2 regions of the Parazoarcus communis genome follow, and region 1 is predicted to be linked to the other one. Evidence: riboswitches for the same ligand, from Rfam matches in the RefSeq annotation. Region 1 holds a riboswitch; the other holds the start of a gene.
The links. A riboswitch is a leader RNA that binds a small molecule or an ion and turns the genes downstream of it on or off. The one in region 1 is predicted to bind S-adenosylhomocysteine.
Positions count from the first base shown of each region.

Region 2: linked by a shared signal. The riboswitch ahead of ahcY (adenosylhomocysteinase) and the one ahead of metH (methionine synthase) in region 1 are both predicted to bind S-adenosylhomocysteine.

Region 1 covers NZ_CP022187.1:3,795,914-3,807,698, forward strand. The annotation lists gene CEW83_RS17300 (hypothetical protein) at 1-1,466, shown strand, start outside; gene CEW83_RS17305 (hypothetical protein) at 1,463-2,944, shown strand; gene CEW83_RS17310 (hypothetical protein) at 3,688-4,329, shown strand; gene CEW83_RS17315 (hypothetical protein) at 4,404-5,714, shown strand; gene CEW83_RS17320 (hypothetical protein) at 5,711-7,099, shown strand; gene CEW83_RS21130 (hypothetical protein) at 7,096-8,484, shown strand; gene CEW83_RS17335 (PAAR domain-containing protein) at 8,501-8,767, shown strand; S-adenosyl-L-homocysteine riboswitch at 8,812-8,884, shown strand; gene metH (methionine synthase) at 8,962-11,785, shown strand, end outside.
Region 2 covers NZ_CP022187.1:4,309,041-4,327,776, reverse strand. The annotation lists gene CEW83_RS19765 (hypothetical protein) at 56-310, shown strand; gene CEW83_RS19760 (lysophospholipid acyltransferase family protein) at 304-1,179, opposite strand; gene CEW83_RS19755 (lysophospholipid acyltransferase family protein) at 1,179-2,045, opposite strand; gene metK (methionine adenosyltransferase) at 2,266-3,432, shown strand; gene CEW83_RS19745 (calcium/sodium antiporter) at 3,553-4,635, shown strand; S-adenosyl-L-homocysteine riboswitch at 4,677-4,779, shown strand; gene ahcY (adenosylhomocysteinase) at 4,868-6,277, shown strand; gene CEW83_RS19735 (GNAT family N-acetyltransferase) at 6,356-7,012, shown strand; gene CEW83_RS19730 (carbon-nitrogen hydrolase family protein) at 7,009-7,884, shown strand; gene CEW83_RS19725 (TlyA family RNA methyltransferase) at 7,903-8,739, shown strand; gene metF (methylenetetrahydrofolate reductase [NAD(P)H]) at 8,726-9,559, shown strand; gene CEW83_RS21800 (CZB domain-containing protein) at 9,604-9,978, opposite strand; partial or broken gene CEW83_RS21795 (methyl-accepting chemotaxis protein) at 10,018-10,296, opposite strand; gene CEW83_RS19710 (DMT family transporter) at 10,794-11,693, opposite strand; gene CEW83_RS19705 (helicase HerA-like C-terminal domain-containing protein) at 11,820-13,310, opposite strand; gene CEW83_RS19700 (YebC/PmpR family DNA-binding transcriptional regulator) at 13,450-14,175, shown strand; gene CEW83_RS19695 (DMT family transporter) at 14,306-15,187, shown strand; gene CEW83_RS19690 (heavy metal-binding domain-containing protein) at 15,224-15,541, shown strand; gene ruvC (crossover junction endodeoxyribonuclease RuvC) at 15,538-16,107, shown strand; tRNA gene CEW83_RS19680 (tRNA-Lys) at 16,208-16,283, shown strand; gene CEW83_RS19675 (monovalent cation:proton antiporter-2 (CPA2) family protein) at 16,694-18,487, shown strand; gene CEW83_RS19670 (hypothetical protein) at 18,513-18,736, opposite strand, start outside.

The DNA.
Region 1 (11,785 bases):
TGATCGGCATGGCGGCGGCGTTTCTGGGTGAATCGACGGGGGCGGTGGCTGACACCTACGTGCTGGCCAACCCTCCTTACAGTCTCGAAGCATTCAACGGGCTCGACGACTGGAGTCAGCGCTACACTCGCAACGCCAAGGGGGAGTCCGGACGCCAGACCGGCAACGCACGCGTCCAGACACTCAAGTCCTTCTTCGATATCATCCGCAGCCGTCAGACCTGCAAGCAGTCACCCGAGACCATCGATCGGTCCATGGCCAACGAGACACCTCAGGACGGTAGCGCGGGCTTCACCGCCGAGACGGACCTCGCCTGCTATGGGCTGAACGGCAATACCTACGGTCGGGTTACCCTCTACTGCAACCCCCACGACCAGGTCATCTCGGCGAGTACCGTCAAAGGCATCGGCTGGCTGGGGTTGAGCAGTGAACAGATTGCGCAGACCGGCGGAGCCGGCGTGTTCAGCCAGCGGGTGTTTGCACAGGGTTGGCAGGTGGGTGAGCTGGGCACCTACGACTATTGGGGACATCGAAAGGAGCTCAACGCCGAACGCAACGCGTCCGGTGCCGGGTTCTGGTTTCCCGCCTCCAAGACCGCCCGCTACTCCGTTGAATCCGGGCTTAGATCAAGCCAGAGCGTGGCCGGCAAAGTCGGCACCGTGGCGGGTGCCCCACTGGCATGGCTTGTAACCAGCATGGCAGACGCGCCCATCAATGCCGATCCACCCCGTCCATGGACAATCCCCGTAGAAGCGCCCCCGCTGCCGGAACCATTCATCCCACAATCGCGGCGTTACGGTGAGGACTCGGATGCCTTTGACGAAGAACACGATCCCGAAGCTGCTGCACGCAATTCATCCAAGGCGCCCCTCAGTCCGGACGACCCTTACGATCGCTTCTCTGCGCCTCTCGACGAAAACGGACAGGCGAAGGTAGTGCCCCGTGGGTCCGAGCAGACCGAAGCCGAGTTGCGCTACGCGCACCGTGCCCGACTGCGCATGGACGCCAGGCGAGAGGGCCAGGCTAGATCCGATGGCTACGTGCCCGGTGAGGCCAATCCCGCCGCTGGCCAATCGAATGAGGTGTCAGACGACTATCGCAAGTGGCGCTCCGAAAAGATCAGTCAGTTCCTGACGGAAACAATTGATCAGAACGCCACCGATCACTCCACCACCATGACTCACCCGATGCATGCGGAGAAGGCGCTGGCCTATGACTTGGCGGTGGGGGTGTGTCGGCTGGTCAACAATGACTGGATGGAGCTTCGTATTGAGGCCGACTGGCGCTACGCGTCAACGCTGAAGCGCGGTCATGCGAGTTACGAACTATCTGAGTATTTTCTCGATGGCAGTATGAACGGAGACTCGATTGAGCGATGGGCAGAGCAGGGTGAGGCCCGGAGATCTGAAAAGATTATCGATGAACGTGCTCACTCGAGATATGACCCATTGGAGTCACGCAGATGATGGGCATGAAGCTGGCTCAGCCGATGAAAAGGATCGCGCTGAGTCTTATAGTTTTCATTTCTTGCCTTGTTCTAGTCACTTGGGGCGCGCAACACATTGAGCTCAATTACGGAACGGTTTCTTTCTCTCAATATTCTGCATTGGAGATTCTTGTGCGCCTGCTTACGATTCCTGTACTCGTTGCAACCACGTTCTTTTACCTGGCCGGCTGTTCGACCAATGGGCCGACGGCGCCGGCGGCCATGCATGAGAGCGCTGAAGCGGCAGTGCAACCATTTCGCGCTCAGGTCGTAGGCGTTCAATGGATGAACCCTCTGGTTCGCCGTGACTATCCCACCGAATGGCAGTTGCTCTGGACTTTAAGTTTGGCGTCACCGAACAAGGGTGACTACAAGATCCAAACCAAGCCCCAGAAATTCACCTCTGTTCAACCCGTCGCTTCAATCGTGTCAAACATCTTTAAGGATAAGACTATTGAAGATTTCTTTTTCTCCTATATAGACGGGATCTTTCGCCCGTTCAGAAATCGATATGCGAGTAATCCAAATTACTTTTATACCGTCCAGCCAAAGTCACAGAAGCTGTGGAGAGAGTTGGCGGGCATTCATGTCGAAATTGCCTTGCCAGACCGGCCCGACCTGAACGCTGAGGCAGCAAAGGAGATTGTTCAGAAGGCCATCATTTCCCAGTTCGGAATCGGCGGGCGACCCACGATATCCAGTCGAAGTACGCCTCCCGATGTTCGGATCACGGCAGGAAACGCAAACGCGGGTTTCACGTCCCTCTCTGCTGCGCTCGACTATCTTGAGTCGCATCCGACCGAGTCGGTGTGGGCAATGAACTGGGATGCGCCCGAATTCCCGCTCGACGAGCGCATGAGCGAGAACTTCACGCTACTGATCCTCGCCGGCCCGAACTTCGACACCGAGCGCGAGCCTCTCGCCTGGATCGGCCGCCCCGCAACACGCAACGCGAAGGACTTCGAAGTCCAGTCCGGTCAGCCCCGACTGGTACAGGCGTGGCGGGCAGCAATCGACGAGGCCGCCTACAACGCCGGCCGGCCACTGACCGATGTCGGCTACCTGATCCACGATGCAGGCATGGCGAGCGACGCCGCCGGCAAGCGGCTCGCAACCCTGGGTCAGGCGCTGGGCGAGCCGCTGCCCGAATTCGACATCCTCAAACAAGGCTTCAACAACACTGCGCTGATGGGAAATACCGGTGCCGGCACGGCTCTGACCAATGTCGCGCTGGCCATCGCCTACGCACATCACAAGGGCACGCCGGTGCTGGTGGCCGGCACTGCCGAGCCAGATACGGCTGCGGCTGTCGTTGTAACGCCCCCCGCCCGCGCCCGTGTGTTCGACCCCTCCAAAGACTGGTTCCGTGCGCGGGGTGAGCGCAACGCCTATCTGCCGTGGTGGGGGCTGAGGCGGGATGTGGACTGGTCGCTCTATATGCAGGGGTTTTCGGAATGACTGTGAGAGAGGCCATCCATCAAGCGGCAGGTGAAGTTGTCCGGGGCCGCGACCTGGTGAGGCGATGGGGGCTTTCGTTTGTGTTGACCGGCGTAACGTCTCTGTTAGTCACGGGGTGTTCGTTCGGCGGACCGAAACCGGTTGCCGCGGCGACTGCAGGCTCTTCGGTGCCTGACCACCCCTTTCGTGCCCAGGTTGTGGGCGTTCAGTGGATGAATCCGCTTGTGTGGAACGATTACTCAACACATTGGAACTTGCTTTGGACCTTAGGCTTGGCATCATCAAATATCGGTGACGTTCAAGTGAAAGCAAACCCACAGAAATATCGGACAGTTCAACCTGTCGTTTCGATTGTCTCAAATATTGGTGGCAGGAAGAGCTTCCGCAGTGTCTTTCTGCAATATACCGAGGAGATTGTTCGTCCCTTTCGCAACCGGTACGCCAGTAACGCGACCTATTTCTATACGGTTCAGCCCGAGTCCCCGAAGAAATGGCGGGAGTTGGCGGGCATTCATGTCGAGCTAGGTCTGCCAGACCGTCAAGACCTCAAGCCGAAGGACGCGGAGGGGGTCGTGCGGGACGTCATTATTTCTCTCTTCAGTATTGGTGGCGCGCCGTCCGTTTCCAGTCGCAACACTCCGCCCGAAGTCCGCGTTTCATCAGGCGGGCCTAATGTGGGTTTCACTACGCTTGACGCAGCGCTCACCTACCTTGCGTCTCATCCCAATGAGAGCGTTTGGGCGATGAACTGGGATGTCCCCGAACTCCCGCTCGACGAGCGCATGAGCGAGAACTTCGCACTATTGATCCTCGCCGGCCCGAACTACGACACCGAGCGCGAGCCCCTTGCCTGGATCGGCCGCCCCGCAACACGCAACGCGAAGGACTTCGAAGTCCAGTCCGGTCAGCCCCGACTGGTACAGGCGTGGCGGGCAGCAATCGACGAGGCCGCCAGCAACGCCGGTCGGCCACTCACCGATGTCGGCTACCTGATCCACGATGCAGGCAAGGCGAGCGACGCCGCCGGCAAGCGAATCGCAACCCTGGGTCAGGCGCTGGGCGAACCGTTGCCCGAATTCGACATCCTCAAACAAGGCTTCAACAACACCGCGTTGATGGGAGATACCGGTGCTGGCACCGCACTGACCAATGTCGCGCTGGCCATCGCCTACGCACACCACAAGGGCACGTCGGTGCTGGTGGCCGGGACGGCGGAGGCAGATACCGCTGCGGCTGTTGTCGTCACGCCACCCGCCCGCGCTCGCGTGTTCGACCCCGCCAAAGACTGGTTCCGTGCGCGCGGTGAGCGCAATGCCTATCTGCCGTGGTGGGGGTTGAGGCGGGATGTAGATTGGTCGCGCTACAGGCAGGGGTATTCGGAATGAGTGCCGTCGCCAGAATTCATCGAACGGCGTTCGCACCCTCGGTATTGCGGGGTCGTGTGATACAGCGATTGGGAATGCTTGCGACCATCTGCGTTGCGCTTCTTAGTCTCGCCGCCTGCTCTACGAACGCTACGAAGGCCTCGGGAAGCACTCTTGAAAGTGTTGATGCGGCAACGCAACCATTTCGCGCTCAGGTCGTCGGTGTTCAGTGGATGAATCCGCTGGTGTGGAACGACTACCCAACGCAGTGGAATTTGCTTTGGACCCTAGGCGTGGCGTCATCAAATAAAAATGATGTTCAGGTGAAGGCAAACCCAGAGAAATATCGGACGGTTCAACCCGTCGCTTCAATTGTGTCAAACATCTTTAAGGATAAGACTATTGAAGATTTCTTTTTCTCCTATACAGACGGGATCTTTCGCCCGTTCAGAAATCGATATGCGAGTAATCCAAATTACTTTTACACCGTCCAGCCAAAGTCACAGAAGCAGTGGAGGGAGTTGGCGGGAATTCATGTCGAAATTGCCTTGCCAGACCGGCCCGACCTGAACGCTGAGGCAGCAAAGGAAATTGTTCAGAAGGCCATCATTTCCCAGTTCGGAATCGGCGGGCGACCCTCCATCTCCAGCCGCAGTACTCCGCCCGATGTTCGTGTCTCGGCAGGCAACTCAAACATTGGTTTTACTTCCCTTTCTGCCGCGCTCGACTATCTCCAGTCTCACCCAAGTGAAACCGTCTGGGCTATGACCTGGGATGCGCCAGAGCACCCCCGCGACGAACGCATGAGCGAAAACATTGCGATTTTGATCCTCGCAGGCCAGAACTTCGACACCGAGCGCGAGCCCCTTGCCTGGATCGGCCGCCCCGCAACGCGCAACGCGACGGACTTCGAGGTCCAGTCCGGTCAGCCCCGACTGGTACAGGCGTGGCGGGCAGCAATCGACGAGGCCGCCAGCAACGCCGGTCGGCCACTCACCGATGTCGGCTACCTGATCCACGATGCAGGCAAGGCGAGCGACGCCGCGGGCAAGCGAATCGCAACCCTGGGGCAGGCGCTGGGCGAACCGTTGCCCGAATTCGACATCCTCAAACAAGGCTTCAACAACACCGCGCTGATGGGCGACACGGGTGCCGGCACGGCGCTGACCAATGTCGCACTGGCCATCGCGTACGCACACCACAAGGGCACGCCGGTGCTGGTGGCGGGGACGACGGAGGCAGATACCGCTGCGGCTGTTGTCGTCACGCCACCCGCCCGCGCCCGCGTGTTCGATCCCGCCAAGGACTGGTTCCGCGCGCGGGGTGAGCGCAACGCCTATCTGCCGTGGTGGGGGCTGAGGCGTGATGTGGACTGGTCGCAACTTATGCAGGGGTTTTCGGAATGAGTACTGTCGAGAGGATTCGTCGGACGGTGGTCGCGCCCGCGGTGATGCGGGGGCTGGTGACGCAGCGGATGGGAATGCTTGGGGCGATCTGCGCCGTGTTTCTCGGTCTTGCCGGATGTTCGATGAACGGGCCGAAGCCCTCGGGTCTCGTGCTCGAGCGCGCTGATGCGGCAATCCAGCCCTTTCGCGCACAGGTTGTGGGCGTTCAATGGCTGAACCCACTGGTTCGTCGTGACTACCCCATCGAATGGCAGTTGCTCTGGACCTTGGGTCTGGCTTCACCGAACAAGGATGACGATATGGTGAGGACCGAGCCTGAGTCATTCACGACGGTACAACCCATTTCCTCCATTGTTTCAAATATTGGGGGCAGAAAAAGCTTCGAGCGTGTTTTTCTGCAGTATAGCCAGAGGCTTGTTCGTCCTTTTGGTGAGCGATACGTCTGGAACTCCAAGTATTTCTACACGGTCGAGCCCGAATCCTCACGTAACTGGCGGGAGTTGGCGGGCGTCCATGTTGAACTAGGTGTCCCCGATCGTCCTGACCTAGGGCTGGACGATGCCGCGGGCGTCCTGCGGTATGTGATCACAGCCTTCTTCGAGATTGGCGGATCAGCGTCACGCTCCAGTCGCAGCACCCCGCCCGATGTTCGCGTCTCGGCAGGCCACTCGAACGTAGGCTTCACATCGCTTTCCGCTGCGCTCGACTACCTTGAGTCGCATCCAGGTGAATCCGTCTGGGCAATGAACTGGGATGTGCCTGAGTACCCCGCTGCCGGGAGGATGAGCGAGAACTATGTACTACTGATTCTCGCTGGCCCGAACTTCGACACCGAACGCGAACCCCTGGCCTGGATCGGCCGTCCAGTCACGCGAAACGCGGAAGACTTCGAGATCCAAGCCGGTCAGCCCCGGTTGGTTCAAGCATGGCGGTCCGCGATGAAAGCGGCGGCGAGCAACGCCGGTCGTCCTCTCACCGAGATCGGATACCTCATTCACGATGCAGGCAAGGCGAGCGATGTTGCGGGCAAGCGGCTCGCGGCAGTGGGCCAGGCTCTGGGCGAGCCCTTGCCCGAATTCGACATCCTCAAACAAGGCTTCAACAACACCGCGCTGATGGGTGACACCGGTGCCGGCACGGCGCTAACCAACGTCGCCCTGGCCATTGCCTACGCACATCACAAAGGTACCCCGGTGCTGGTGGCGGGCACGGCGGAGAAGGACACGGCGGCAGCCGTTATCGTGACGCCACCGGCTCGCGCCCGCGCGTTCGACCCCAGCAAAGACTGGTTCCGCGCGCGGGATGAGGTCAACACCGGCCTGCCGTGGTGGGGGATGAGGCGGGATGTGGATTGGTCTCAATATATTCAGGGGTTTTCGGAATGAGTACTGTCGATAGCGTTCGTCGGACGGCGTTTGCACCCTCGGTTGTGCGGGATCTGGTGATAGAGCGGATGGGAATGCTTGCGATGATCTTCGTTGTGCTTCTCCATCTTGCCGGCTGCTCGACGCATGGGCCAAACTCTTTGCGAATGGTGCTTGAAGGTGTTCAAGCTCCTAGTCAGCCCTTCCGCGCTCAGGTTGTAGGTGTTCAATGGCTAAATCCACTGGTTTGGATGGACTACCCAATGCAGTGGAACTTGCTGTGGACGCTAGGGCTGGCGTCATCAAATGAAAATGATCTTGACGCGAAAGAAGAGCCGGAGAGGTATCAAACCGTACAGCCCATTGCGTCCATCTGGGCAGGTACTGGGGGTGAAAAAAACTTCGGGCGTCTCTTTCGGAAGTATAGCGAGAAGCTTGTTTCCACTTTTAGCTATCGGTATCTCACCAATCCCACGTATTTCTACACGATCAAGCCCGAATCCCCGCAGAACTGGCGGGAACTGGCGGGTATCCATGTTGAACTCGGTGTTCCTGATCGCCCAGACTTGGAACCGACTCCTGTCGTGAGCATCCTGCGCGAGGTCATCAAGTTGAACTTCGAGCTCGGCGGGCATTCTTCAATCTCCATGCGTAATAACCCGGCGGATGTTCGAGTTTCAGCAGGCCGCTCGAACGTAGGCTTTACATCGCTTTCCGCTGCGCTGGACTACCTCGAGTCGCATCCAGGTGAATCCGTCTGGGCGATGAACTGGGATGTGCCCGAGTTTCCGCTTGACAAGCAGATGAGCGAGAATTTCGCGCTGCTGATCCTGGCTGGCCCGAACTTCGACACCGAACGCGAGCCCCTTGCCTGGATCGGCCGTCCGGTCACGCGACGCGCGGAAGACTTCGAGATCCAGCCCGGTCAGCCCCGGTTGGTGCAAGCATGGCGGTCTGCGATGGAGGCGGCGGCCAGCAACGCCGGTCGTCCGCTCACCGAGATCGGTTACCTCATTCACGATGCAGGCAAGGCGAGCGATGTTGCGGGCAAGCGGCTCGCAACCCTGGGCCAGGCCCTGGGCGAACCCTTGCCCGAATTCGACATCCTCAAACAGGGCTTCAACAACACCGCGCTGATGGGCGACACCGGTGCCGGCACGGCGCTAACCAACGTCGCCCTGGCCATTGCCTACGCACATCACAAAGGCACGCCGGTGCTGGTGGCAGGCACGGCGGAGAAAGACACGGCGGCGGCCGTCGTCGTGACACCACCCGCCCGCGCCCGTGAGATCGACCCATCCAAAGACTGGTTCCGTGCCCGCGGTGTGGAAAACACCTATCTGCCGTGGTGGGGGCTGCGGCGTGATGTGGACTGGGGGCGATACATGCAGGGGTTCTCTGAATGAGTGGAGGTAGGCGCACATGAGAGGGGTCATCCGTTTGGGAGACCCGACCACTCACGGCGGCCGGGTGGTGAGTACTGGCGCGAGATCGGTGGTCATGGGGCGCACGGTGGCGGTGCTTGGCGACCGCTGTGTGTGTCCGCGCAAGGGGCATGGCAACTGCGTGATTGCCGAGGGAGATCCGGACGTGTTGCTGGACGGAAGGCCGGTGGCTTTTGACGGGCACCGCACAAGTTGCGGTGCGCAGTTGATGTCGACGGTGCCGGTCAGTGGGCGAGGGGACTGATTTGCGGCTCGACAGCAGCGGCAAAATCCCCGTAAAATCCGCGTCTTGCCAAGGAGCGTTGCGACCCGGAATCTAGCCGGGCCAGGCTTGGCAACTGAACAACGGCGCTCGCAAACCAATCAGCCGGGTTTGCCGCGCCGTTTATTTTTGGCCGTGCTACCCGCTGTGCATTAACCGCAGATCGAGGTAGAACCATGCAAGCCGACCGCTCCGACGAAATTCGCCAGCAACTCGCCCAACGCATCCTGATTCTGGATGGCGCCATGGGCACCATGATCCAGCAATACAAGCTGGGCGAGGCGGATTACCGCGGCACGCGCTTCCTCGACCATCCGCGCGACCTCAAGGGCAACAACGACCTGCTGGTGCTCACCCGCCCGGACGTGGTCAGCGAAATCCACCGCGCCTATCTCGATGCCGGCGCCGACATCATCGAGACCTGCTCCTTCAACGCCACCAAGGTGTCGCAGGCGGAATACGGCCTTGCCGACCTGGCCTACGAGATCAACGTCGCCAGCGCCCGCCTGGTGCGCGAACTGTGCGATGAATTTACCGCGAAGAACCCGGCCAAGCCGCGTTACTGTGCCGGCGTGCTGGGGCCGACCTCGCGCACGCTGTCAATCTCGCCCGACGTCAACGACCCCGGCTACCGCAACATCAGCTTCGACGCGCTGGTCGACGACTACTACGACGCGGCCAAAGGGCAGATGGAAGGCGGCGCCGACCTGCTGCTGATCGAGACCATCTTCGACACGCTCAACGCCAAGGCCGCGGTCTTCGCCATCGAAAAACTGTTCGACGACCTCGGCCGCCGTCTGCCGGTGATGATCTCCGGCACCATTACCGACGCCTCCGGCCGCACCCTGTCGGGCCAGACCGCCGAGGCTTTCTGGAACTCGCTCGCCCATGCGCGGCCGATTTCCTTCGGGCTGAACTGTGCGCTCGGCGCCAAGGAGTTGCGCGCCTACGTCGATGAGCTGTCCACGGTGTGCGACACCTTCGTCTCCGCCCACCCCAACGCCGGCCTGCCCAACCCGCTCGCGCCCACCGGTTACGACGAAACCCCCGAGCAGCTCGCCACCGCGGTGGTCGAGTGGGCACAGTCGGGGCTGGTGAACATCCTCGGCGGCTGCTGCGGCACCACGCCTGCGCACATCGCTGCCATTGCGCAGGCCGTGGCCAAGCTGCCGCCGCGCGTCGTGCCCGAAATCGAGAAGAAGATGCGGCTGTCGGGCCTCGAGCCCTTCAACGTCAGCGCCGACAGCCTGTTCGTGAACGTCGGCGAGCGCACCAACGTGACTGGCTCCAAGGCCTTCGCCCGCATGATCCTCGAAGGCCGCTTCGACGACGCGCTCGCGGTTGCACGCCAGCAGGTGGAGAACGGCGCCCAGATCATCGACATCAACATGGACGAAGCCATGCTCGATTCGATGGCCGCCATGGAGCGCTTCCTCAAGCTCATCGCCACCGAGCCGGACATCTCGCGCGTGCCCATCATGCTCGACTCGTCCAAGTGGGACGTGATCGAAGCTGGCCTGAAGTGCATCCAGGGCAAGGGCGTGGTCAACTCCATCTCGATGAAGGAGGGCGAGGAGAGCTTCCTGCGCCAGGCCAAGCTGGCGCGCCGTTACGGCGCCGCCGTGATCGTGATGGCCTTCGACGAGAAGGGCCAGGCCGACACCTACGCGCGCAAGATCGAGATCTGCGAACGCGCCTACAAGCTGCTCACGGGCATCGGCTTCCCGCCGGAAGACATCGTCTTCGACCCCAACATCTTCGCCATCGCCACCGGTATCGAAGAGCACGACAACTACGCGGTCGACTTCATCCAGAGCGTGGCCTGGATCAAGCAGAACCTGCCGCACGCCAAGACCTCGGGCGGCGTCTCCAACGTGTCCTTCTCCTTCCGCGGCAACGACCCGGTGCGGGAGGCCATTCACACTGTCTTCCTTTACCACGCGGTCAAAGCCGGTCTGACGATGGGCATCGTCAATGCCGGCATGCTCGGTGTGTACGACGATCTCGACCCCGCCCTGCGCGAAACGGTCGAGGACGTTGTGCTCAACCGCAAGCCCGGTGCCGGCGAGGCGCTGGTCGAGATCGCGCAGTCGGTCAAAGGTCAGATCAAGGACAAGGGGCCGGATCTCGCCTGGCGCGAGTGGGATGTCGAAAAGCGCCTGTCGCACGCGCTGGTCAAGGGCATCACCGAATTCGTCGTGGCCGACACTGAAGAAGTGCGCGCCAAGCTCGAAGCCGCCGGCAAGCCGCCGCTGGCCGTGATCGAAGGCCCGCTGATGGCCGGCATGGACGTGGTTGGCGACCTCTTCGGCGCGGGCAAGATGTTCCTGCCGCAGGTGGTGAAATCCGCCCGCGTCATGAAGCAGGCCGTCGCCCACCTCATCCCCTACATCGAAGCGGAAAAGCTGCGCACCGGCTCCACAAGCAAGGGCCGTATCGTCATCGCCACGGTGAAGGGCGATGTGCACGACATCGGCAAGAACATCGTCGGCGTGGTGCTCGGCTGCAATGGCTATGAAGTAATCGACCTCGGCGTCATGGTGCCGACCGAGAAGATCCTCAACGCCGCGCGCGAACACGGCGCGCAGGCCATCGGCCTGTCCGGCCTCATCACCCCGTCGCTGGAAGAGATGAGCCACGTCGCTGCCGAAATGCAGCGTCAAGGCTTCGACGTGCCGCTGCTCATCGGTGGCGCCACCACCAGCCGCGCCCACACTGCCATCAAGATTGCGCCGCACTATAAGCAGCCGGTGGTCTATGTGCCCGACGCCTCGCGCGCGGTCGGCGTGGTCACCGCGCTGCTGTCCGAAGGCGGTGCGGCCGAATTCAAGTCTCAGCTCGCCGCCGACTACGACAAGCTGCGCGCCCAGCACGCCAACAAGAAGGGTGTGCAACTGGTCAGCCTCGAGGCAGCGCGCGCCAACGCCTTCAACCCGCTGGCCGACGCCGCCTATGTGCCGGCCGAGCCCAACACGCTGGGCGTGGTGGCGCTCGACGTCG
Region 2 (18,736 bases), 520 kb from region 1:
CTCCTCCTGCACCCGGGTATCGTCCAGCACGCGTCATCGTGAGAGAATTCGGGACATGACCAATACGCCAGCGCCGCGCCGCTCAGCCCTCCCGATTTCCGCATGGTTGCTCGGCCTTCCCGGCCTTGCCTGCCTGCTTGCCGGCCTGGTGCTGCTGGCGGGAGACTTCAGCGATGTGCATCCGGTGCTTGCCGAAAGCGGCACCGCAATTGCGCTCATCGTCTCTGCGATTGCCCTGCTCGGCAGCGCCGCCTTTCCCGTGGTCCTGCGCCATCTCGCGGACGCCGACGCGCCCGCAGCAGATCAGTAGAGCTTGGCCTCGCCCACGGGGCGCGTCTTGAAACGCCTGTGCACCCAGTAGTACTGCTCCGGCATCGTGCGCACGACCGACTCGATCCACTCGTTCATGCGCAGCGTGTCGGCCTCGACATCCGCGCTCGGAAAGTCGGACCATGCCTCACCGATCTCGACGACGTAGCCGGCGCCGCCAGGCAACATCTTCGTGACACAGGGCAGCACCGCTGCGCCGGCCACGCGGGCAAGCCGCGGCAGTCCGGTGATGGTAGCCGCCGGCACGCCAAAAAAGGGGACGAAGATCGCATCGCGCCGACCGTAATCCATGTCCGGCAGGTAGTAGAACGGGCGCCCGGCCTTCATCGCCTTCACCGAACTGCGCACGCCGTCCTGCCGCGCGAGCAGCAGCTGATCGCCAAACCGGCTGCGGCCATGATAAAGCCAGCGATCGAGCACCGGATTCTTCTTCTGCCGCGCATAGACACTGACGATATCGAAGTCCATCGTCACCCGCGTCCCGCCCATGTCGAGTCCGACGAAATGGGGGGCAAGCAGGATGACCGGCGTCCCCGCGGCCTGCAGTGCCCGCACACGGTCGCCGCCCTCGATTCTGACGAGGCGCTCGAGACGCTCGCGACTTCCCCACCACAACAGGCCGCGCTCGAGCAGGCTGCGCCCCACAGTACGAAAATGACGACGCGCGAGCTGACGCCGCTGCCGCGCATCGAGTTCGGGAAAGCACAATTTCAGATTGGTATCCACCACATGCCGGCGCGGCAAGGCAAACACATGAAGCAGCAACCCCAGCGCCTCGCCCAGTCGCGCCAGCACCGCAAGCGGCAGCCAGTGCAGCAGCCAGAATACCGCCACGCCGAGACGGCTCATCACGCCTCGGACCCTGCTGCCGCTTCACGCGCTGCACGCGGCTTCTTGTAGCGGTTGTAGCCCCACATGTACTGGCCGGGGCACTTCAGGATGACGCGTTCGATCTCCCGGTTCATGGTTGCCACACGTGCGGGCAGATCCCCTTCGAGTGGCTCGACAGGCGCCGACAGCCTGAACACATAGCCCTCGCCGTGCGGCAAACGCTCGGCCCAGCAATAGATCACATGCACGCCCTTGACCTCTGCCAGGCGCGCCGCCAGCGTCATCGTCCACGCGGGTCGGCCAAAGAAATCCGCCCACGCACCTTCGCCGGCTCCCGGCACCTGGTCTGGCAGCATGCCGATCGCTTCGTGACTGCGCAGGGTTTTCACCAGCCGGCGCACCCCCGACAGATCTGCCGGGGCTGTCTTCATCTGACCGCGTACGCGTCCGGCCTGCATCAGGGGCTCGAGCGCAGCATTGCGCGGCGGGCGGTAAAGCACGGTAATTGGCGTCAGCGAGGCGATGTACTGCGCGGTGACTTCGAAACAGCCCAGATGCGGCGTCATGAACACGATGCCCGCGCCCTCGCGGTGGGCCGCATCAACGAGCTCCCAGCCCTCCACCCGCTTCACCTTGGCCACCACTTCCTCGGCCGGACGCAGCCACAGCCACGGCAGCTCGAACGCCTGCCTGCCCGCCTCGGCGATCGCGGAATGCAGCACCGCAGGATCGACATCACCGACGGCCTGAGCCAGATGGCGTCGCAGGCGGCGGCGATAGGACGGCGACGCGGCGTAGGCAATCCAGCCCGCCCAACCTCCGATGAGGTGCAGCAGGGACAGCGGGAAGCGCGCAAGCACGCGAAAAAGGAGATTGACAATCACGGTAGTTTTCGCGGTTCCGATCCGGTGACAGATTGACCTGAGACAAACACAGTCTATAATTGTGCCTCAGCCGCCGAGTTAACTCGACAACTTGCAGGGCGGCCGTCACCGCAACAATCGCGTGACCCAAAAATTCTGCTAAAGCGTCGGCTGCTCGATGAAATCCCCGGAGCTGGCCGTAACGCCAGGAAACGGGGATTTTTGTTTTTCAGGAGCAGTCATGGCAGCAGAATTCCTCTTCACCTCGGAATCGGTTTCCGAAGGTCATCCCGACAAGGTTGCGGATCAGATCTCGGATGGCGTGCTCGACGCCATCCTCACCGAAGACCCGCACGCCCGCGTTGCCTGCGAGACGCTGGTCTCCACCGGCCTGGTCGTCATTTCGGGCGAAATCACCACCACCGCCCATCCCAATTATCGCGAAATCGCACAGGATGTGGTGCGTCGCATCGGCTACGACAGCTCCGACATCGGTTTCGACTACAAGTCGTGCGCCATCCTCACCGCCATCAACCGCCAGTCCTCCGACATCGCGCAGGGCGTGAATGAAGGCGAAGGAATCGACCTCGACCAGGGCGCGGGCGACCAGGGCCTGATGTTCGGCTATGCGTGCAACGAAACCGCCAGCCTGATGCCGCTGCCGATCTACTACGCGCACCGTATCATGCAGCGTCAGGCCGAAGTGCGTAAGGATGGCCGCCTGCCGTGGCTGCGCCCCGACGCCAAGAGCCAGCTCACGGTCAAGTATGTCGACGGCAAGCCGGTCGGCATCGACACCGTCGTGGTATCGACCCAGCACAGCCCCGAGGTGTCGCACGCTCAGATTTCCGAGGCCATCATCGAGGAAGTCATCAAGCCGGTGCTGCCCAAGGAGTTGCTGCAGGGCGAAGTGCGCTATCTCATCAACCCGACCGGCCGTTTCGTCATCGGCGGCCCGCACGGCGACTGCGGCCTGACCGGTCGCAAGATCATCGTCGACACCTACGGCGGCGCTGCTCACCACGGTGGCGGTGCGTTTTCGGGCAAGGACCCGTCCAAGGTCGACCGCTCGGCCGCCTATGCAGGTCGTTACGTGGCCAAGAACGTCGTCGCTGCCGGCCTCGCCGACAAGTGCGAAGTTCAGGTCGCCTACGCCATCGGCGTCGCCAAGCCGGTTTCGCTCATGGTCAACACCTTCGGCACCGGCAAGATCAGCGATGCAAAGATCGTTGAACTGATCCGTGCTCACTTCGACCTGCGTCCGAAGGCCATCATCCAGACTCTCGACCTGCTGCGTCCGATCTACGCCAAGACAGCGGCTTACGGTCACTTTGGCCGCGACGAACCCGAGTTCACCTGGGAGCAGACCGACAAGGCCGCCGCGCTGCGCGCCGACGCCGGCCTCTGATGTACCACGGCGCCGGTCACAGGCTGGCGCCAGCGATGCGTTCGGCACGGGTTCCGCACGATGCGGGAACCGTGCCGAACGGATGCACTCTGAAACAGTTCAACATTCATCAAGCCCTCAATGCTCGAGCAAGCCCTGCTGTTCCTCCTTGGTCTGATCACCCTCGTCATCGGTGCCGAACTCCTTGTGCGCGGAGCGTCGCGACTGGCGGTTTCCTTTGGCATCTCGCCGCTCGTCGTCGGCCTGACCGTTGTCGCCTTCGGCACCAGCGCGCCGGAGATGGCGGTTTCGGTCGGCTCGGCGCTCAACGGCAACCCTGACATTGCCATCGGCAACGTGGTGGGCAGCAACATTGCGAACGTCCTGCTGATCCTCGGCATCGCCGCGGTCATCGCGCCACTGCTGGTGGCTGAGCAGATCATCCGGCAGGAGATTCCGATCATGATCGGCGCCTCGGTGCTTCTGCTGGTCATGGCGCTCGACGGCTCCATCAACCGCATCGAAGCGGCGACGCTGTTCGGTCTGGTGATCGCCTACACGGTGTTTCTGGTGCGGCAGTCGCGCAAGGGGTCGGCCGCGATGAGCGAGGATTTCGCCGACGACATTCCGACCTCGCAATGGGACAGCCACTGGACTGTGCAGACTGCGCTGGTGGTCGCCGGCCTTGTCATGCTGGTGCTCGGCGCCGGCTGGCTGGTCGACTCAGCGGTCGTCTTTGCACGCGCCTTCGGTGTCAGCGATCTGGTGATCGGCCTCACCGTGGTTGCCGTCGGCACCTCGATGCCCGAGATCGCCACTTCCATCGTCGCTGCACTGCGCGGCCAGCGTGACATTGCGGTCGGCAACGTGGTGGGCAGCAACGTTTTCAACATCTGTGCCGTGCTGGGCGTCACCGGACTCGTGGCACCCGCAGGGCTTCCCGTTTCCGAGGCTGCCCGTCATTTCGATCTTTGGGTCATGCTCGCCGTAGCCTTTGCGTGCCTGCCGATCCTGATCACCGGGCGGGAGATTGCGCGCTGGGAAGGCATCCTGTTTCTCGGCTATTACGCGGCCTATACCGCGTGGCTGATCCTCGCCGCACAGCATCACGCCGGATTGCAGGCCTTTTCCGGCGTCATGCTTGGCTATGTGATGCCGCTGACGGTGATCACACTGGTCGTCAGCATCGTCCGTCACAACGGGAAAGCTGCATCAGATCGGTAGCAGGCATTCCGCAAACTGTGCGGGATCGCTATAATTCGAAGAATTCCGAGGAGCGCTGCAAGGCACTGTCCGCATTCATTGCGACAGCCCCAGGCTCGGAACCCGCCCTCCCCGGGCGGGCGTGTGAAACGGCGCTCACCCTGGTCTTTTCTCTCAAACCCTGCCGGGTTCGGGATGATGGGTGAGCTAAACGCCGTCCTCTTTCCCTCCCGGCCATAGCATGGAGCTTCACATGAACGCTGTGGCTGAATTCAACGATTACGTTATTGCCGACCTGACGCTGGCCGACTGGGGCCGCAAGGAAATCCGTATCGCCGAGACCGAAATGCCCGGTCTGATGGCGATCCGCGACGAATACGCTGCCGCCCAGCCCCTGAAGGGCGCACGCATCACCGGTTCGCTGCACATGACCATCCAGACCGCGGTGCTGATCGAGACCCTGACCGCGCTCGGCGCCGAAGTGCGCTGGGCCTCGTGCAACATCTTCTCGACCCAGGACCACGCCGCTGCAGCCATCGCCGCACAGAACATTCCGGTGTTCGCGGTCAAGGGCGAGTCGCTGAGCGATTACTGGGATTACACCCACCGCATCTTCGAATGGGCCGACGGCGGCTACTCGAACATGATCCTAGACGATGGCGGCGATGCCACCCTGCTGCTGCATCTGGGCGCACGTGCCGAGAAGGACATTTCGGTCATCGCCAAGCCGACGTCGGAAGAGGAAACCATCCTCTTCGCTTCGATCAAGGCCAAGCTCGCCACCGATCCGACGTGGTACTCCACCCGTCTTGCACAGATCAAGGGCGTCACCGAAGAAACCACCACCGGCGTTCATCGCCTGTATCAGATGCATCAGCGCGGCGAACTCAAGTTCCCGGCGATCAACGTCAATGACTCGGTCACCAAGTCCAAGTTCGACAACCTTTACGGCTGCCGCGAGTCGCTGGTGGATGGCATCAAGCGTGCGACCGACGTGATGATTGCGGGCAAGGTTGCCCTGGTGGCCGGCTACGGTGATGTGGGCAAGGGCTCGGCACAGGCGCTGCGCGCACTGTCGGCTCAGGTGTGGATCACCGAAATCGACCCGATCTGCGCCCTGCAGGCTGCGATGGAAGGCTACCGCGTCGTCACCATGGAGTACGCTGCGGACAAGGCAGACATCTTCGTGACGACCACGGGCAACTTCAACGTCATCACCCATGAACACATGGCTGCGATGAGGGACCAGGCCATTGTGTGCAACATCGGACACTTCGACAACGAAATCGATGTTGCCTCGCTCGAGCAGTACGAATGGGAAGAGATCAAGCCCCAGGTCGATCACGTGATCTTCCCCGACGGCAAGCGCATCATCCTGCTCGCCAAGGGTCGCCTGGTTAACCTCGGCTGCGGCACGGGCCACCCGAGCTATGTGATGTCGTCCAGCTTCGCCAACCAGACCATCGCCCAGATCGAACTTTATACTCGTACGGGTGACTACCCTGTCGGCGTGTACACTCTGCCCAAGCATCTGGACGAAAAGGTCGCACGCCTGCAACTGAAGAAACTCAATGCACAGCTCAGCGTGCTGCGCCCCGACCAGGCCGCCTACATTGGCGTACCGGTTGAAGGCCCGTACAAGGCTGATCATTACCGCTACTGATCGGCCCGGCTGCGGACGGGCCACCGCCTCCTCCAGGGCGCGGTGGCCCTTACGAACAATAGGAATTGGAGACACCGAATGAACTCTGTCAGCGTGCGTCAGACTCGCCCGGAAGACATTCCCGCACTGATCGCCCTTCAATCCGAGGTCTATCCGGACATCCCTGCATGGAGCAAGCGCAAGCTCGCCGAGCAGCTCGACGTTTTTCCACAGGGACAGATCGTGGCCGAGACCGAAGATGGCCTGGTCGGATGTGCGAGCTCACTCATCGTGCTGTGGGACGATTGGGCGGAGTCGCACAGCTGGAAGGAGATCACCGGGGCCGGCACGTTCGACAATCACAATCCGGACGGCAAGACGCTTTATGGCGCAGAGGTCTTTGTCGACCCGAGGCTGCAGGGCAAAGGGGTGGGACACCTGCTATACGAAGGCCGTCGATCGCTGTGCCGGGCCATGAACCTGAAGCGCATCATTGCCTGCGGACGCCTGCCGGGTTACGACCGCTACGCTGACGAAATGAGCGCAGAGTTCTATGCGCAAAAGGTGGTCTGGGGCGATCTGATCGACCCCGTACTGAGCTTCCAGATCAAGGAAGGCTTCAGCTATTGCGGCGTCATCGAGAACTACATCCCCGAGGATACCGAATCGCGCGGCTATGCCTCGCTGATCGTATGGCTCAGCCCGGATTACGATCCGTCAAAACCCACCACCATCCCTGAGGACATCGCACTATGATCGTTCGAATTGCTGCCGTGCAGTACCTGCTGCGCCCGATCCACGACTGGTCGGGTTTCGAGAATCAGGTGCGTTTCATCATGAAGGCCGCCGGGGACTACAAACCCCAGTTCGTGCTGCTGCCCGAGATCTTCACCACACAACTGCTGTCCTTCATGGACACCAGCGACGTGCGCGCTGCCGTGCGCAACATGAACGACTACACCAAGCGCTACAAGGACCTGATGCAGGAGCTTGCAGCGCAATGGGACGTGCACCTCATCGGCGGCACCACCCCACAGGTCACCGAAGAAGGGCGCTTGCTCAACACCGCCTACTATTTCACCCCGAGCGGTGAAATCCACGAGCAGGACAAGATCCACCGCACGCGCTGGGAGCGCGAAAAATGGAACACCGACGCCGGTGACCAGCTGCGCCTGTTCGAGACCCCCTTCGGCAAGATCGCGATCCTGATCTGCTACGACATCGAGTTCCCGGAACTCGCACGCATGGTGTGCGAAGCCGGCGCCGACATTCTTTTCGTGCCCTCGTGTACCGATGACCGCCAGGGCTTCCTGCGCGTGCGCTATTGCTGCCACGCCCGGGCCATCGAAAACCAGGTGTTTGTCGCCATGACCAGCACCGTGGGCAACCTGCCGGTCGAGGGCCTGGGTCTGCACTATGGTCAGGCCAGCATCATCACGCCGTCGGACTTCGCTTTCGCACGCGACGGCATTGCCGCCGAAGGCACACCGAACATCGAACAGATCGTCGTGGCCGACGTGGACCTCAAGGACCTCGAAAGCGGCCGCACACACGGCACCACCATTCCCCTCTACGACAAGCGTAAGGATGTGTACGAGCACCCGGTCGAAGTGGTGAAGGTTTCCTGAGCGTTCGGGATTGCTCGCTTGAAATCATTTCATCGGCGCACGGCGCGCCCGGCAACCGCGCCTGCCACGCCCCATGTGCAGGCACCCGCCGAGCGTGGCGGCCTGATGCGTGCTGACAGTCTGCTGGTGGCTCAAGGGCTCGCGCCCTCCCGAACTTCGGCGCAGGTGCTGATCGAGGCCGGCCGGGTCAGCTGGGAAGGTGGTCCGGTGACGAAATCGGCCCAGACGCTGTCGGGCGAGGTTGTACTGGAAGTCCGGCAGGACGAGAACGACCGCTTCGTCTCGCGCGGCGGGCTCAAGCTTGCAGGCGCGCTGGCAGCCAGCAAGCTGTCCGTCACCGGCCTGACTTGCCTCGACGTGGGGCAATCGACCGGCGGCTTTACCGACTGCCTGCTGCAGGCGGGCGCGAAGCAGGTTGTCGGCGTCGAGGTCGGACACGGCCAGATCCACACGAAACTGGCGGCGGACGCGCGCTGCGTCACCCTGGAGGGTATCAATGCGCGTCACCTGCTCGCTGCGGATCTGGGTCCCCACTTCCCTCCGGACGGCTTCGGGCTGATCGTCTGCGATGCAAGCTTCATTTCGCTGACACTGCTGATGCCGCAGTGGCCTGCGCTGCTGGCAACCGGGGGCAGCATCCTGGCGCTGGTCAAGCCACAGTTCGAGGTCGGCCCCAAGGGCTTGTCCAAAGGCGGCATTGTCCGCGATACCAACTTGTATGCCGACGTCGAATCACGACTTCGGGATAGTGCACGCAGTTGCGGTCTGAGCGTAAAGGGCTGGTACGACTCCCCCATTACCGGCACCGACGGCAACCGCGAATTCTTCATCTGGATGCAACATGAACGACACTGAACTTTCGATCGAATTCTTTCCGCCCCAAACCGAAGAGGGTGCGGAAAAGCTGCGTGCCGTGCGCGCCCGACTGGCCGAGCTCCGGCCCAGCTTCTTCTCGGTGACCTATGGCGCAGGCGGCTCCACCCGCGAGCGCACTTTCGCCACGGTCAAGGAGATTGCAGCGAGCGGCTCCGAAGCAGCCCCCCACCTGTCGTGCATCGGCTCGACCCGCGACAGCATCCGCGCCATCCTGGCGGAGTACGCCGAAGCCGGCATCAAGCGTATCGTCGCCCTGCGTGGCGACCTGCCCTCCGGCGTTGGCGATGCAGGCGAATTTCGCTATGCCAACGAGCTGGTGGCGTTCATTCGCGCCGAAACGGGGCAGCGTTTCCGCATCGAGATTGCGGCCTACCCTGAATGGCATCCGCAAGCCCGCAGCCCAAAGGACGACCTGCTCGCCTTCAAGCGCAAGGCCGAAGCCGGCGCCGACTCCGCGATCACGCAGTACTTCTACAACATCGACGCGTATCTGCATTTCGTCGATGCGGTACGTGGCATGGGCGTCGACATCCCGATCATCCCCGGCATCATGCCCATCGCCAGCTTCTCCAAGCTGGCCCGTTTCTCGGACGCGTGCGGCACCGAGATCCCGCGCTGGATGCGCAAGAAGTTCGAAGCCTTCGGCGACGATTCGGAATCGATTCGTGCCTTCGGCCTCGATGTCGTCACCGCGATGTGCGAAAAACTGATCGCCAGCGGCGCGCCTGGCCTGCATTTCTACAGCATGAACCAGTCAGCCCTCACCACCGAGATCTGCCAGCGCCTCAAGCTCGCCTGAACGCGCCGACCGCCCGAAACGGCTTGCAGTACGCCGTTTCGGGTTCAGCGTCTGGACTGGACCGACGAATCCGAGATTGCCTGCAGCTCGGAAAGCACGCGGACGCTGGCCTGCTCCATGTCCTGAATGCCCGAGAGCGCATCGTCAAGACGCCCGGCACCGCACGATTCGAGCGCCCGCTTGCCGGCGGCGTGCACCAGCGCATGTGGCGCATCAAGATTGCGATAGGCGGGCAGATTGGCGAAACGCTTTCCATCGCCCTCGAAATACCATTTCCCGAGCCGGCACTCGTGGTGACTTGAGAAGTCGGCGGCTGTGCGCCCGGAGTGCCCCGAAACCGCCTGATACACGTCGAGCTTGAAGATCAGATGATCGAGCTTCGCCAGTTCGGCAAAACTGCGCACTGACGCGTCCTGCATGGTGCCCGCGAGCTGGCGGGCGATATCGCTCAATTCGTCCATGCTGCCCTGCGCCCGACGTCCATCCTCGGCCGCACTGGTCGCCTTGTCCGACAGAGAGCCGATCACGCCCCGCACCTGCCCCGTCTCGCCCTGGATGGCGGTCACCAGCCCGGAGATTTCATTCGTTGCCCCGGCCGTACGTTCAGCCAGCTTGCGCACCTCGTCAGCCACGACCGCGAAACCACGCCCCTGTTCGCCCGCACGCGCCGCTTCGATCGCCGCGTTCAGTGCGAGCAGATTGGTCTGGTCGGCAATCTCCCGAATCAGTCGGACAATGCCGCCGATCTGGGCTGCACGCTCGGCCAGTTGTGCGACCGAGCCAGCGGTCTCGCCGGTATCGGTCGCAAGTTGCGCCAGGCTTCCCGACACACTGCCGATGGCTGCGACACTTTCGTCTGCCGCAACGGTCGAGCGTGTCGCGGCCCTTTCCTGTGCGCCAAGGCGTTGGGCAAGGTCTCCAAAAGTGCCCTGTACCGAAACCAGGGTCTGACCGTAGTTGCGCAACTGGCCGAACAGCGCATCGAACAGCGCCTCCCGGCGTTTGGCTTCGGCACACGCCAGCTCCTGCTCGGCGATCCTGGCCTCAAGCGTGGCAGACCGCTCGCGCTCGAACTCGAGTGCACTTCGTGCGACATCGAGTTCAACCCGCAAGGCTGCAAGCTCGGCACTCTTTCCCAGCCACCCCATGCTGCTCTCCCTTCGTTCGATCATGTGCAAGTCCGACGGACTGTATATCACGTCATATCGACCGCTCGCACCGATTCTTGAGCGATTCAGCGCTTCGGGGCGCGCGCCATCGTCACCACGCCTGCTATCACCATCGTCATGCCCGCCATCTGCGCCAGCCCGATGCGCTCGCCAAGCAGCAGCCATCCGAAGAACAGGGTAACCACCGGACCAAGGGTGCCGGTCAGCGATACCGGCCCGGCGCCAAGCCGGCGAATCGCCTCGGACACGAGCCAGACCGGCCCGACCGTGCTGAATGCGGCCATCGCCAGCGACAGCCCATAGACCTCCCACGGCTGCGCCAAGGCCTCGATCGGACGCATCAGACCGAACTGCGCCAGACTGAACACACAGGCAAAGGACGAGGCGTAGGCTGTCACCCGCGCCGAGCCCAGACGCCCGACCACGTGCCCGTTCCCCATGAGGTAGAGCGCATAGCTGACCGCACTGCCAAACACCAGTACGCAGCCCAGCACCACGTCGCCAGCCTCGCCGGCGAGCGTGAGGTCGTGCCCGACCGCCAGCCCGATCCCGAGATAGCACAATGCGAGCGCGCCAGCCATGCGCCGGGTGATGGGCTTGCCCAGAAACAGGGCGGAGACCACGAGCACGATGGTGGGATACAGAAACAGGATCAGGCGTTCGAGTGCCGCCGTGATGTAGGCGAGCCCGAGGAAATCCAGGTAGCTTGCGAGGTAATAGCCGAAAACGCCCAGGCCGGCCATCCACACCCAGTCGGCGCGCGACAGCGGCGACGCGGCTCTGCGACTGCCCAGCACCCCAAGCAGGAGGAAGAAAGGCAGCGAAAAGGCCATGCGCAAGGCGAGCAGGGTTTCAGCATCGACCCCGTATCGATAGGCCAGCTTCACCAGGATCGCCTTGAACGAGAAACCGACCGCTCCTGCAACCGCAAACAACAATCCGACGCCGGTCGACGTCTGCCCCATGTCCCGCACTCCCGTTTGGCGAGTCGGGATTAAGCCACCTCAAACACGATCGCACAATGCCGATGCACTGACGCCGGAACGGCGGCGACCGTCCCGCGCACCGGCCGCCGGCCTTTCAGCGCAGGTTCAGCGTTTGCTGCCGAGCAAGGAACCCAGCAGACCGCGCACGATCTGGCGTCCGATGCTGCTGCCGATGGTGCGGGTCACGGTCTTGGCGGCGATCTGCAGCAGCCCGTCGCGCTGACCTCCGCGTGGCCCGGTGGAGCCGAAAAGCATGTCGTTGAGCCCGCCACCCGATCCGCCAGTGCTTGCCTTGGCGGGGGCTTCCGCCTCGCGGGCCGCGGCCTGCGAACGCAGCATTTCGTACGCGGACTGTCGATCCACGGCCTTCTCGTAGTGACCGTAGATGACCGAGCCGGTGATCGCCGCCTTGCGCTCGGCATCGACCATCGGCCCAAGGCGCGAGTCAGGGGCAATGACGAACGCACGCTCGACGATGGTCGGCCGTCCCTTCTCGTCGAGGAAGGAGATCAGCGCCTCGCCAACCCCGAGCTCGGTGATCGCGTCAGCCGCGTTGAACGCCGGGTTCGGACGCATGGTGTCGGCTGCGGTCTTGACCGCCTTCTGGTCGCGCGGGGTGAAGGCACGCAAGGCATGCTGAACCCGGTTGCCGAGCTGCCCGAGCACCGTCTCGGGGACATCGAGCGGGTTCTGGGTCACGAAATACACGCCAACGCCCTTGGAGCGGATCAGGCGCACGACCTGCTCGATCTTCTCGATCAATGCCTTGGGCGCATCGTTGAACAGCAGGTGAGCCTCATCGAAGAAGAACACCATCTTGGGCTTTTCGGGGTCACCGACTTCGGGCAGCTGCTCGAACAGCTCCGACAGCATCCACAGCAGGAAGGTGGAGTACAGCTTGGGCGAGTTGTACAGCCGGTCGGCCGCCAGCACGTTGATCACGCCACGGCCCTCGCCATCGGTCTGCATCAGGTCGTTGATGTCCAGCATCGGCTCGCCGAAGAAGATGTCGCCGCCCTGCTCTTCCAGCCCCAGCAGATTGCGCTGGATCGCACCGATCGACGCCGTGGAGATGTTTCCGTATTCGGTGGTGAAGGTCTTCGCGTTCTCCCCCACGTACTGCACCATCGCGCGCAGATCCTTGAGATCGAGCAAGAGCATGCCGTTGTCGTCGGCGAGCTTGAACACGAGCTGCAGCACCCCCGACTGAGTATCGTTGAGGTTGAGCAGGCGCGACAGCAGCAGCGGCCCCATGTCGGAGATCGTGGCCCGCACCGGATGGCCCTGTTCACCGAACACATCCCAGAACACGGTGGTGTTGGCACGCGGGTTGAACTCGGTAATGCCGAGCGCCGCCAGGCGCTGCATGAGCTTGTCGGAGGCGGTGCCGGCAGCGCCGATGCCGGACAGATCCCCTTTGACGTCGGCCATGAACACCGGTACGCCGACGCTGGAGAATGCCTCGGCCATTTTCTGCAGGGTGACCGTCTTGCCCGTCCCGGTCGCGCCGGTAATCAGCCCATGGCGATTGGCCAGGCGCGGCAGCAGGACGATGTCCTTGTCTTTTGTTCTGGCAATCAGTAGCGGCTCGACCATGTGCCCCTCCGGCAAGTTAGTTCTGAACGGCGAATACGCTCAATCTTAACCCGAGCATCCCGCCCGGGCACCAGCCTGCGGCCGGGGATCTGTATAATGCAGCGACTTTTCAACCGCACACGCTGCTCCAGAGGTTCGTATGGCTGGTCACTCAAAATGGGCCAATATTCAGCACCGCAAGGGTCGTCAGGACGCCAAGCGGGGCAAGGTCTTCTCCAAGCTGATCAAGGAAATCACCGTCGCTGCCCGCATGGGCGGGGGCGATATCGGCTCAAACCCGCGTCTTCGCCTCGCCATCGACAAGGCGAAGGGCGAATCGATGCCCAAGGACAACATCGACAACGCGATCAAGCGCGGCACCGGCCAGCTTGAAGGCGTGACCTACGAGGAAGCGCGCTACGAAGGCTACGGCATCGGCGGCGCAGCGGTCATCGTCGACTGCCTCACCGACAACAAGGTCCGTACCGTTGCCGACGTCCGCCACGCCTTCTCCAAGTACGGTGGCAACATGGGCACCGACGGCTGTGTCGCGTTCCAGTTCACCCATTGTGGGCAGCTGATGTTTGCCCCCGGCACCGACGAGGACGCGCTGATGGAAGCCGCCCTCGAAGCCGGCGCGGAAGACGTGGTCGCCAACGACGATGGCTCCCTCGAAGTGATCACCGGACCGTGGGAATTCACCTCGGTGAAGGAAGCGCTCGAAGCCGCCGGCTTTACCGCCGAATTCGGCGAAGTCACGATGAAGCCGCAGAACGAAACCGAGCTTTCGGGTGACGATGCGGTGCGCATGCAGAAGCTGCTGGATGCGCTCGACGCACTCGACGACGTGCAGGACGTTTACACTTCGGCAGCACTCGACGAGTAAGCCCGGCTACTCGACGACGTGCAGGACGTTTACACTTCGGCAGCACTCGACGAGTAAGCCCGGCTACTCGCGGCACTCATGAGGCGGCGCGATGCGTCGCCTTTTTTATTCTGCAGACTCGGCCCCGATCATGACCACGCCCACCCTTGCACAACGCGTGATGCCGCTGCTCTTCGTGCTGCTCTGGAGCACTGGCTTCGTTGGCGCCAAGTTCGGTCTGCCCTATGCGGGGCCGCTCACCTTCCTGTCCACGCGCTACGTGCTCGTCATCGTGCTGATGGTCGTGCTGGCGCTGGCGATGCGTGCCCCATGGCCGAAGTCGCCACGCGAAGCCATGCATATCGGCATCACCGGCGTTCTGGTTCAGGCCCTCTACCTGGGTGGCGTATTCGTTGCCATCGATCGCGGACTGCCGGCTGGCGTCACCGCGCTGGTCGTTGGCATGCAGCCCTTGCTCACCGCACTCGGCGCCGGCTTCCTGCTCGGCGAACGCGTCAGCATCCGCCAGTGGGGCGGGCTCGCGCTCGGTTTCTTCGGCGTATCACTGGTCGTCAGCAACAAGATCGCGGTCGACGGCATGGCGCCGGACGAACTCGGCACGATGCTCGCCCCGGCGCTGCTCGCGCTGATCGGCATCACCGTAGGGACCCTGTACCAGAAACGCTTCTGCCCGCGCTTCGACCTGCGCACCGGCTCCATCGTGCAGTTCGTCCCCACGCTGATCCTCACCGCACTGATTGCCAACCAGACCGAGAGCATGGAGATCACCTGGAGCGGCGAGTTCGTGTTTGCGCTGCTGTGGCTGGTCGTGGTGCTGTCGCTGGGCGCCATCAGCCTGCTCAACTTGCTCATCCGCAGCGGCAGCGCCGTCAACGTTGCCAGCCTGTTCTACCTGACGCCCCCCACCACCGCGCTGATTGCGTGGGCGATGTTCGGCGAAACCCTCAGCGGACTTGCGCTTGCCGGCATGATCGTGGCCGTCGCCGGAGTATGGCTCGCCCGCAAGGCCTGATAGCATTCGGCGGGAATGCATCCACGGAGACCGGCCATGCAACTGTCAACCACCCCCACCCTCGAAGGCCACACCATCCAGCGCTATCTCGGCGTGGTCGCGGGCGAAGCCATCATCGGCGCCAACATCTTCAAGGACTTGTTCGCCTCCATCCGCAACATCGTCGGCGGCCGCGCGGGCGCGTACGAGCGTTCACTGGCCGATGCGCGTGAAATGGCGATGGAAGAAATGGCAGAACAGGCTGCCAAGCTCGGCGCCAACGCCGTCGTCGGCATCGACATCGACTACGAAGTGCTCGGCCAGGACAACGGCATGCTGATGGTGTGCGTCAGCGGCACTGCGGTGGTGGTTTGAGCCAGCTCAGCCCGGGCGGCACGGCATCACGCACGGTTGCCACCCGAATCCTCGGCCTCGACCCCGGGCTGCGCATCACCGGCTTCGGCGTCATCGACGTCCTCGGCAGCCAGTTGCGCTATGTCGCCAGCGGCTGCATCAAGACCCGTGACGGCGAACTGCCGGGGCGCCTCAAGACGCTGCTCGACGGTGTGCGCGAAGTCATCGCCACCTATGAGCCGGACATGGTCGCGGTGGAAAAGGTGTTCGTGAACGTCAATCCGCAGTCCACCCTGCTTCTCGGGCAGGCCCGCGGTGCGGTGATCTGCGGCGCGGTGTCATGCGATCTGCCGGTGGCGGAATACACCGCACTCCAGGTCAAGCAATCAGTCGTGGGCCACGGCAAGGCCGCGAAGGAGCAGGTTCAGCACATGGTCCAGCGTCTGCTCGCCCTGGACGCATCGCCGAGCCCCGACGCCGCCGACGCCCTCGCCTGCGCCATCTGTCATGCCCACGGCAGCCAGGGCATGGGTGCCATCGCCGGTATCGGCACACGTCGCCGCGGCGGCCGCATACAGGCATCCTGAGCAATTTTTTCGCCGAAAAGCTTGCATATGCAAAGGCTATTGGCTATTATGCGCGCCTCTCGACGGAACAACATCCGGCGACGCCAGTAAAAACGGCAATGGGGGTATAGCTCAGTTGGTAGAGCAGCTGACTCTTAATCAGTAGGTCCTAGGTTCGAATCCTAGTGCCCCCACCAAGGAATTCAAGCACTTAGGCCAATCCACAAGGATTGGCCTTTTTGTTTTGTGCCGCATTACAGCTACGGTGCAGCCAACTCCGGGCAAGCCAGCCGCTGCAATGCCCGTTTGGCGCTACAACATGGCGTTGCACATCACAGCAGGACACGCCAAGACGAGCTGGGTTGCCCCCCCGGCAAGCGCGCTCATCGGGCATCTGAAGACCCTGGAGCCGATGGTGAGGTAGAGCCCGCAGTTCAGTCTCCTTCACAGGCGGGCAGTCGTGGCGGCCTATTGATGGCAACGTCTCGCCAAAATCGCTGCATAATCGAAACCCTCTGTTCCTGATCGCCGGCAGCGACCGGCGCTCGGCAGCCACCCCGCAAAGGGCCGGAGACTTCGGACTCCATACACACCCGAATCGATCTCAATGCAATCAGTCGCCACCTTCGCTGCACTGCTCGCCGTTGCTGTTTTTCTCGTTCCTTTCTTCAAGCGCGCGGGGCTCGGCACAGTGCTGGGCTACCTCGTCGCGGGGGTGCTGATCGGCCCCTGGGGTGCGAGCGTGGTGCACGACCCCGAGAACCTGCTGCATACCGCAGAGCTCGGCGTCGTGCTGCTGCTGTTCATCATCGGCCTTGAGCTTCAGCCCAGCCGCCTGTGGGCATTGCGCAAGCCGGTGTTCGGGCTCGGCGCGCTGCAGTTCTTCGGTGTGGGCGCGCTGCTCATCGGTGTTGCCAGGCTGCTGGGGCTGAGCTGGTCCGAGTCCGTTCTGGCCGGCCTGGCGCTGGCCCTGTCGTCGACGGCATTCGTGCTGCCGACACTGGCCGAACGCAATGAGCTGCATAGCCGCTACGGCCGCGAAACCTTCGCCATCCTGCTGTTCCAGGATCTGATGGTCATCCCCTTGCTGGCGCTGCTGCCCCTGCTCGGTGCCGACAAGCCGGAAGGCGGCGTGTCGCCCGTCGTGGGACTGGTGGTGCTGGGCATCGTCATCGCCATCGGGCGACCGGTGCTCGACCGCATCTTCCGCCACGTCAGCCGCATCGACAGCCGCGAGATGTTTACCGCCGCGGCGCTCGCCACCGCGCTCGGTCTTGCCCTGCTGATGGAGGCCAGCGGCCTGTCGATGTCGCTCGGCGCCTTCGTCGCCGGCGTGCTGCTGTCCGACTCGGACTTCCGCCACGAACTCGAAGGCTCGATCGCGCCCTTCCAGGGCCTGCTGATGGGTTTCTTCTTCATCGCGGTGGGGATGAGCATCAACCTCGGCATGATCGTGCAGCACCCGATCAACGTCATCGCCTTCACCTTCGGCCTGCTCGCAATCAAGGGCTTCGGCCTGTACGGCCTGCGCAGGATGGTTGGCGGTGCAGCCAAAGTGTCGCGCATGCAAGCCCTGGCGCTCGCGCAGTGCGGCGAGTTCGCCTTCGTGCTGTTCGGGGCCGCGCGGGCAAATTCGCTGCTGCCGGTCGATGTCGTCGAACAGCTGACGCTGTCGGTCGCGCTGTCAATGGCCATCGCCCCGCTGCTGTTCATTATCGGCGACCGCATCAACGCCAGGGAAGCAGCGAACCAGCCGGAACAGCCTGCCGACGACATGCCCGACGAACCCAACCCCGTCGTGATCGCCGGCTTCGGTCGCGTCGGCCAGATCATCGGCCGCATCCTGCGCCTGCGCGGCGTGCCCTTCACCGCCCTGGACAAGGACCGCGACGAAGTCGACGTCGTGCGCCGCTTCGGTGCCCAGGCCTACTACGGAAATGCGGCCCACCTGGAAGTGCTGGACGCCGCCCGCGTCGGCGAAGCCAAGGTATTCGTGCTGGCCATCGACGACATCGAAACCTCGCTGCGCTGCGCCGAACTCGTGCGCAAGCATTTCCCCCACGTGCAGATCGTCGCCCGCGCGCGCGACCGCTTCCATGCCTACCGCCTGATGGACCTCGGCGTCACCCTGCAGATGCGTGAAACCTTCAAGTCCAGCCTCGCCCTGGCCTGCATGACCTTCGAAGCCCTCGGCAAGCCCCCCGAGGTCGCCAGCCAGATCATCGACCTGTTCGCCCGCAACGACCAGGAACTGCTCAAGCGGCAACAGGCGCTGTACCACGACGAGAGCCAGCTGATTCAATCCACCAAGGATGCGCACATGGAACTGGTGGCGCTGCTGGAGCAGGAGCTCGCTGCAGCCGGGCCGCCGGAAGCGGAACCAGAAAGCCCGAAGGCCTGAGCCAGGTCTGCCGCGCAGGCCTGGCTCAGGCCGCCTGCCTGTAGACACGCATCCATTGCAGGATCACGGCGGCACCTTCGGATGCGGCCTGCCATTCGCGCTCGGCACACGAAACGCCGTTTGCGAGTGCGTCCCCCAGGTCCAGCCAGCCGGCCCAATCCACCTCGGGCATCGCCGCGCGGCCTTCGGCAGGCAATGCCGACGCGGCGTCGGTGATTTCACGCAGACACGCCAGCGTCGCTGCTCGCG